2 regions of the Candidatus Pantoea symbiotica genome follow, and region 2 is predicted to be linked to the other one. Evidence: riboswitches for the same ligand, from Rfam matches in the RefSeq annotation. Region 2 holds a riboswitch; the other holds the start of a gene.
The links. Region 2 has a riboswitch for thiamine pyrophosphate ahead of ACXIZX_RS23570 (LuxE/PaaK family acyltransferase). Riboswitches for the same ligand answer to the same signal wherever they lie in the genome.
Positions count from the first base shown of each region.

Region 1: it holds a riboswitch for thiamine pyrophosphate, as region 2 does, so the genes downstream of both, thiC (phosphomethylpyrimidine synthase ThiC) here and ACXIZX_RS23570 (LuxE/PaaK family acyltransferase) in region 2, are expected to answer to the same signal.

Region 1 is NZ_JBSZHR010000002.1:4,282,201-4,286,411, reverse strand. It holds gene hemE (uroporphyrinogen decarboxylase) at 1-584, opposite strand, end outside; gene nudC (NAD(+) diphosphatase) at 624-1,397, opposite strand; gene rsd (sigma D regulator) at 1,486-1,992, shown strand; TPP riboswitch at 2,228-2,328, shown strand; gene thiC (phosphomethylpyrimidine synthase ThiC) at 2,419-4,211, shown strand, end outside.
Region 2 is NZ_JBSZHR010000003.1:623,295-627,505, forward strand. It holds gene ACXIZX_RS23565 (acyl-CoA reductase) at 1-623, opposite strand, end outside; gene ACXIZX_RS23570 (LuxE/PaaK family acyltransferase) at 620-1,702, opposite strand; TPP riboswitch at 1,804-1,931, opposite strand; gene ACXIZX_RS23575 (DksA/TraR family C4-type zinc finger protein) at 2,044-2,310, shown strand; gene ACXIZX_RS23580 (NYN domain-containing protein) at 2,647-3,336, shown strand; gene ddpX (D-alanyl-D-alanine dipeptidase) at 3,355-3,915, opposite strand; gene ACXIZX_RS23590 (M24 family metallopeptidase) at 3,931-4,211, opposite strand, start outside.

The DNA.
Region 1 (4,211 bases), on a different contig from region 2:
GCATTGAGATAAAGAATCACGCTATCGGCCAGCTTATCCAACAGCTTGTGCAGGGTTTGCGGCTCGGCGTACATCATCTTTTTGATTTTAGTGAAAGCTTTGCTGCTGCCGCCTTCAACCATGTAGGTTGCCAGCGTCCACGGGCTACCGGAGAAACCGATCAGCGGCACTTCGCCTTTCAGGTTGTGACGAATGGTACGCACCGCGTTCATCACATAACCGAGTTCTTGCTCTGGATCCGGCACCGGCAGCTTATCGACATCCGCACGGCAGGTGATCGGATTGGAGAAACGTGGGCCTTCGCCGGTCTCAAAGTAGAGCCCAAGTCCCATCGCATCTGGAATGGTGAGGATATCGCTGAAGAGGATTGCCGCATCCAGCGCATAGCGACGCAGCGGTTGCAGCGTGACTTCACACGCCAGCTCAGCATTCTTACACAGCGACATAAAATCACCGGCTTCAGCGCGCGTGGCTTTGTACTCCGGCAAATAGCGCCCAGCTTGTCGCATCATCCATACCGGCGTGACATCAACCGGCTGACGTAACAGGGCGCGCAGATAACGATCGTTCTTCAGTTCACTCATAATGGGCTCTCTCATGCTAAGGCCGGCAGTGTAGCATTTTCACGCCGTGCTGGCGCGACACAGGGCAACGGTATCTTCAATCAGGCGACGCGCCACCGTGCCGGGCGGCGGTAACAGCGGCAGATCGTCATAGCGATACCAACCGGCATCCAGCAGCTCTTTACCGTCGTGTTGCAGATCGCCGCCATCATATTCCGCCATATACGCCATCATCAGAGAGTGCGGGAACGGCCACGGCTGCGAGGTAACGTAGCGCACGTTTTTCACCCGCACGTTACTCTCCTCCATCACTTCCCGCGCCACCGCTTGTTCTAGCGTTTCGCCCACTTCGACGAAGCCGGCCAGAACGGTATAGATGTTGTTGCGATGGCGCGCATGATTGGCAAGCAGGATCTCATCGCCACGGCGAATGGCCACGATGATGCACGGCGCAATTTGCGGGTAATAGCGCTCGCGGCAGTGATTGCACAAGCAGGCAAATTCGCGTTTGCTGATGTGCATCTCATGGCCGCAATAGCCGCACCAGCGATGCGAGCGGTAAAACTCTGCCAGCTGCACGCCACGTCCGGCGATTTGGAACAGGCCAACATCTTCATCAATCAATTGACGCACAGAGCCCATGCTGTCCGGGCGCGGCTCGCGTACCAGCCAGACATTCTCGCCCTGCCACTCGCCAATCAAAATGCCGTTGCTGCCGTTCAGGCCAAAATCGCTGGCTAAGCCATGCGGCAATTCACCCTGCGGCATCCAAAGTTTTTGCTCATGGCTGACAACCCACCAACCAGCGTCTAAGCTTGAGATCTCACGTTGCATCTTAATCGTTGTCCTTAGCGTCAAATCGCACGCTGAAATCCTAATATTAAGTGTGTAATAAACAACTATAACCTACCTGGAGCCCCATATGCTTAACCAGTTAGAGAACCTGACAGAGCGTGTAGGTGGCAGAAATGAATTGGTGGATTCATGGCTGCGCGCCCGTCGACAGCTGCTCGTCACTTACTACGAGCTTATTGGCATGAAGCCACAAAAAGATGCGTTAACTGCGCTGGATGAACAGGCGCTCGATGCGTTTTGTCACAACCTGGTGGATTACCTGTCTACCGGCCATTTCAGCGTGTATGAACACATCATTAGTGAGATGCAGGGTGATAGCCCATTAATCGTGGCCGCGCAGATTTATCCGGCACTTGAGGCGAATACCGATCGCATCATGCAGCTCTACGACACCCATCTGCAGCAAGCGATTAACGATGATAATTGCGTGGATTTTCAGACCGCGCTCTCTGAAGTCGGCGAGGTGCTGGAATCGCGCTTTACGCTGGAAGATAAGTTGGTGCAGCTCGCCTGGGACAACCAGCTGGCGCGCCCGCCGGTTGCCAACGACAGCGTCATCGCCCGCCCGGCTTAGCATCCCGAAGATGTAAAAAACTTGTTATTCAAGAAAAGCCCTCTTATGCTGAATGGGCTTTTTTTATTTCTTCTTTCAGAAGTATGAAGAGTAAGGTTTTGCGGTTTAAGCGTAGCGTGCGCAGCCAGTTTGCACTCGGACAGCGCGCAGGGACCGGAGCGTACACGTAGTACGTGACGGTCACGAGCACTGCCCAGGTGCAAAATGGCAAGCAAAGTAGCTTAAACCACAAAACACAACCTTGTCGGAGTGCCCTCCGGGGCTGAGACCGTTAATTCGGGATCCGCGGAACCTGATCAGGTTAGTACCTGCGAAGGGAACAAGAGTAGACATCATCAGCACGTTGCAAGCTGGCGCCCAGCATCGTCGCTGTTACTCCTTCCGAACTCTGGACAAGCAACTTCCAACCTTTACCGGAAACTTGCTATGTCTGCTAAAACTTCTCGTCGTGAACAACGCGCTCAGGCGCAAGAATTTATCGATTCTCTGCAGGGAACCGCTTTCCCCAACTCCAAACGTATCTGGATCACTGGCAGCCGCGCGGATATTCGCGTGCCGATGCGTGAGATACAGCTCAGCCCGATGCACATCGGCGGCAGCAAAGAACATCCGCAATATGAGCCGAATGAAGCGGTGCCGGTTTATGACACCGCCGGTGCTTATGGCGATCCTCAAGCCACTATTGATGTGCATCAGGGACTTGCAAGACTACGCGCCAACTGGATCGAAGATCGTGGCGACAGCGAAACCATCCACCAGCTAAGTTCCAGCTACACGCAGCAACGTCTGGCCGATGAAGGCTTGGATCACCTGCGTTTTGAGCATCTGCCACAACCGCGCCGCGCCAAAGCGGGTCGCCGGGTTACCCAGCTGCACTATGCACGTCAGGGCATCATCACGCAGGAGATGGAGTTTATTGCGCTGCGCGAAAACATGGGCCGCGAGCGTATTCGCGGTGAAGTGCTGCTACAGCAGCATCCGGGCCACAGCTTTGGCGCTAATCTGCCGGAAAATATCACCGCTGAATTTGTCCGCCAGGAAGTCGCCAGCGGCCGCGCCATCATCCCTTCTAACATCAACCATCCCGAATCCGAACCGATGATCATTGGCCGCAACTTTCTGGTGAAGGTAAATGCCAATATTGGTAACTCGGCGGTGAGTTCATCAATTGAAGAAGAAGTAGAGAAGCTGGTGTGGTCGACGCGCTGGGGCGCAGACACCGTGATGGACCTCTCAACCGGCCGCTACATTCATGAAACGCGCGAGTGGATTTTGCGAAACAGCCCGGTGCCAATTGGTACAGTGCCGATTTATCAGGCGCTGGAAAAGGTGAACGGCATTGCAGAAGATCTCAACTGGGAGATTTTCCGCGACACGCTGCTGGAGCAAGCGGAACAAGGTGTCGACTACTTCACCATTCACGCTGGCGTGCTACTGCGCTACGTGCCGATGACGGCCAAACGCCTGACCGGCATTGTGTCGCGCGGCGGCTCGATCATGGCGAAATGGTGCCTGTCACATCACACCGAAAGTTTCCTCTATCTGCACTTCCGCGAGATTTGTGAAATTTGTGCCGCCTACGATGTGGCACTGTCGCTCGGCGACGGCCTGCGTCCCGGCTCGATTCAGGATGCCAACGATGAGGCACAATTTGCCGAACTGCATACGCTGGGCGAACTGACTAAAATCGCCTGGGAATATGATGTGCAGGTGATGATTGAAGGTCCGGGCCATGTGCCGATGCAGATGATTCGTCGCAATATGACCGAACAGCTTGAGCATTGTCACGAAGCCCCGTTTTACACGCTTGGCCCGCTCACCACCGATATCGCGCCGGGCTACGACCATTTCACTTCTGGTATCGGCGCGGCCATGATTGGCTGGTTCGGCTGCGCCATGCTGTGCTACGTGACACCTAAAGAACACCTTGGTTTGCCGAATAAAGATGACGTGAAGCAGGGGCTGATCACCTACAAGATCGCCGCACACGCGGCGGATCTGGCGAAAGGTCATCCCGGTGCGCAGATCCGCGACAATGCGATGTCGAAAGCGCGTTTTGAATTTCGCTGGGAAGATCAGTTCAATCTGGCGCTCGATCCGCACACCGCACGCGCCTATCACGATGAAACTCTGCCGCAGGAATCGGGCAAAGTCGCGCACTTCTGTTCGATGTGCGGACCAAAATTCTGCTCAATGAAAATTACTCAGGAAGTGCGCGA
Region 2 (4,211 bases):
ATGCACTCGCCGAGTTTTGGGTCGATTTCCGCCAGCAACTGCGCGAACCAGCTTGCCATCAGCGGCTCATTACCCGGCAGTTTGCCGATGGTGCCCGCCTTGACCAGCAGACCACAGATCAAACTCCACAGCGGTAAGCCCGGCACGTTGCCCGCCCAGATATGCATCAACAGTTGCGGGCCAAACGCACGCGCGAAGCCGCCTTTGGGGCGTGGCTGGAAATCGTCGAGCATCTGCGGATCGGCGAAATCCTCCGCCAGAAAGCGCTTCAGCTGCGGCTGACGGAAAGTTTTCAGGTAGCCGGTGAGGCCAAGCCGCACCATGTCGGCGTCGTAACCGGTGACGATAGGCAGCAGCTTTTCGGCTTTGATACGCAGTGGATGATCGCGATCGAGCAGTCGCGCCACCGCTTCATCAATGATGGCGATGATCTGCGCCACGCTTAGCTGATGAAGATAAGCGCGGGCGTTGGTGCGGATGCGCGCTGCGAGCGCCGTTATCTGCTGGTCATTGAGTTGCGGCACGCTAACTTCGAGGCTTTCGCCATGATGATTGAAGCTCAGCGTGTGCCACTGCACTTCGTCAGCGGAAAGGCCCGGCAAATGTCCGGCAACTTCTTTCACAGCGGTGCCTGCGCGCTGGCGAGAAACGCTTCCATGGTCAGTGAACAGCCTTTGGCATCAGCGCCGTTCGCGCGTCCCAAAAGATGGAATCCGCCGGGCACCATCACGCCCGCGTCTTCCGTTAACAAGGCGGAAACCGAGTTGAAATGTGCCAAATCATGATGCACCAGCACGCCAACCTCGCCGTCCGGCACATCATCGCCGGTAAGCGGATTGACCACGCGCGTGCGGATCCAGTGCGGCCCGGATTTCACCGGCGGGCAGCGCTCATTGCCCGCATCGTAAAACTGCGTGCTGATTTCTGTCATACCGTACATGTTGATGCAGTGTGAACGCGGGATGTCGAAGGCGTGAGAGAGCGAAGCGTAGAATTCCTCTGCGCCAATCTCGCGCGACTGGCCTTTAAAACCGCCGGTATCGAGAATTCGACTGCCGGCAGGCAGCGCGAAGCGGCGTTGCTGGCGCTGCATTTCATCCAGCAGAGGCATGAAGCTGTAGCTGGCACCCAGCAGCGCATAAGGTTCACCGCTGGCTTCGGCCTGCTCGAGCGCACTAAACAGGCGATCGATATCGAGGCCATGCTCGCCCACCATTACTTCGCTGTCTGTCGTGCCACACTCCTGCATCGCCAAATCGAGATAGGTCGCCAGCGACGAGTTCGGCATCGCCACTTTATCCGGGAACAAAATGCCCATGCGCATGCGTTCGCTGCCCGCCATAAAGCGACGGCGGAAGTTGAGTAGCATCGATTTCTTCCACACGTCCAGCGTCGGATGGTAGCTGCGCCCTTTTACCGTGCCGGTGGTGCCGCTGGTCATGAAGATCTCGGCAATTTGGTCGGTGGGACGGCAGCTGAGCGTCAGATCTTTGAAGGCATTAATCGGGATGGCGGGAATGTTGCGCCAGCTTTTCACCGTCAGCGGCGTGCGTCCGCGCTGGATGGCAAAGCGGCGATAAGGTTGGTTGTGTGCGAACTGATAAGCGAAGATTTCGAGGGCCAACTGGTTGAAATCGTCGTCTGAAGACTCTTCACGCTGCAGGAATGTCAGCAGAGCCTGAATGATGTGTGTTTCGTTCATGTACGTCGCCACCTTTGCAATTGCGCAGAGACTCTCAGGCACCGCCTGAAGAGCGCGAACTGTCCGCTACAAAGCACAAAGAGGGAATCAGGGCGCAATATCGCCCTGCGGTTCCGCATCCCTACGCCGGTATTAGCCGGATCAGGTTCGGAGGGTCACTACGTTGCCAGCGCATACACGCCAGCCGGTAGAATCTCAGCCCCTTAACAGAGCACCCCTTGGAACAAGCCGCAGTCTAGGATGGCGCGCGATGATGTGTCAACCTTGTTAAATTCTGGCCTGTCCGGCATTCATCACGCCATGTCTTATACTTTGGGCATCTGTTTTTTTGGAGGTGAAGTATGGCTGGCGGTTGGTCAGAAGACGGTGCAGTGCACAAACAAATTGATGCCACGGTCGATGACGCGGTGGCCCGCGCGCGCGCGAATCTCGGCCACGGTGAAAGCGCCGAGTTTTGCGACGAGTGCGGCGAACCGATCCCGGAAGCGCGTCGCGCGGCATTAGCTGGCGTGCGTTACTGCGTGAATTGCCAGAGCAAGATCGATAAAAAACAGGCGGCGATCGGTGGTTATAACCGCCGCGGAAGTAAGGATAGTCAGTTGCGGTAGTTATCTAAATTAACGATTCAGGTTAATGGACATTTTAAAATATTATCTGTACTAAATACTTTTGATTAGAAATACCGTTAACCTGAAGTAAGACCATTCGCATATAACCAGTCTTTTCAACAATAAATACTGCTGCACTACTACTGGAAGCGAAATTAGCGCCTGAACTTATAATCTTCATGGATTAGCTTTTACCTTGAGCAACTTGAGTTTAGCCAGTAATGCTGATAAGTTAGCCACACAACTCAACCCTGTACGCAGCGATTCAGTTCGCTGGCCGTTAGGGTGAAAAAACCGGCTCAGGCCGGTTTTTTCGTATCTTAAGGAAGGATAAGAGTGCGTACTGCAATATTTATTGATGGATACAATGTATTTTATGGACTCCTTGCAGGTACGCCTTATAAATGGCTCAACTTGTCATTGCTGCTGTCGTATATATGCCGGGTACAGGATCCGACTGCCATAATTGAAACAGTAAATTATTATACCTCCTCGGTTATTCCCCACCTCGCCACACGCGGTATTGAATCCCGACACGCTCAGGATACTTATATTCGCGCGCTGAAAACGACCGGAATAAATATCTTCACCGGACGTCATCGACTTGAGCACGCTCGGGCTCCGCGTTTCATCAGTAAAAACGTGCCCGCATCACGTCTGGATAAGGTAGATATCTGGGAACTTGAAGAAAAAGAAACCGACGTGAATATTGCCATCAGCATGTATCGTTTGTTTGCAAAACAGCAGAAGTTGCCAGCAGAAGAGAGGGTCGCGCAGCTGGTGTTAGTATCGGCTGACACCGACATGACGCCAGCACTTAAGGCTATTCGCGAAGATTATCCCGAAGTTCGCATCGGGATAATTTTACCGCACCGCCAGGGAAATGTACGTGGTGTTCCGGGTTCGCTGCAGAATCATAGTCACTGGATACGCAGAACGATCACCAATGAAGAGCTTGATGCATGCCAGTTTCCTGTTCGGGTTGCGACGCATAAAAAACCTGCGGTTAAACCCGAATATTGGTAGGCATTACAACCACATCATTCAACGAGCAACGCAGCCAAATCGCTCATCAAGTAATGGATAATTTTTCGCGTCAGGCAACTCGAAGTGCCACCATTCGGTTGGCATAGCGACAAAGCCGCCGCCAAACATAATTGCGTTCAGTAGCAGGCGATTACGTTGTGCTTCGGCGGGGACATTCGGATGATAGGGATGCGATTCCACTTCCATCGCATCAAAGGCGGTGCCCATATCCAGCGGCTGGCCTTGTGCATCAAGTAACGTCAGGTCAATCGCCACACCGCGACTGTGATTCGATCCCTGCGCGGGCGGCACCACATAATCTTTATCCGGACAGGCATCCCACAAGTGCCACTGCGCTTGCTGCGGCCGATAGGCATCGAGTACCAACAAACTGAATCCCGCCAGCCGGGCGATCTCAATACTTTTTGCCAGTGCGTCGGCGGCGGCCGGATGCAGCAACGCTTTGGCCTCCTGGTAAATGGCATAGCCCGCGATGTTATCCGCCGTGGCATATTTCAGATCGAAACGTAAAGCGGGAAAGGTTACGGCTAAATCAATCAGTTCAACGTCCTGCGTCATAAGACATCCTGTTCATTACTGGTCCGGCAATGATAATAACTGACGCGGTAAATTTGTCAGCCGTTCTGCGCCAGCGGGCGTAACGCGCACCGTTTCGCTGAACGCCAGGCCTTGCGCGGAAATATACATGTGGAACACCATATTCTCTTCCAGCAGCCACTGCGCATTAGCGTGAAAACTGCAGGAAAAATCACTCGGTCGTGGCGTGCGAGTATAAAGCCCCAACGCATAACCGGTGATATTGGGATAATCCGCGCGCAATCCTCTACTCAGCACCGCATCGCGCACGATGGCAT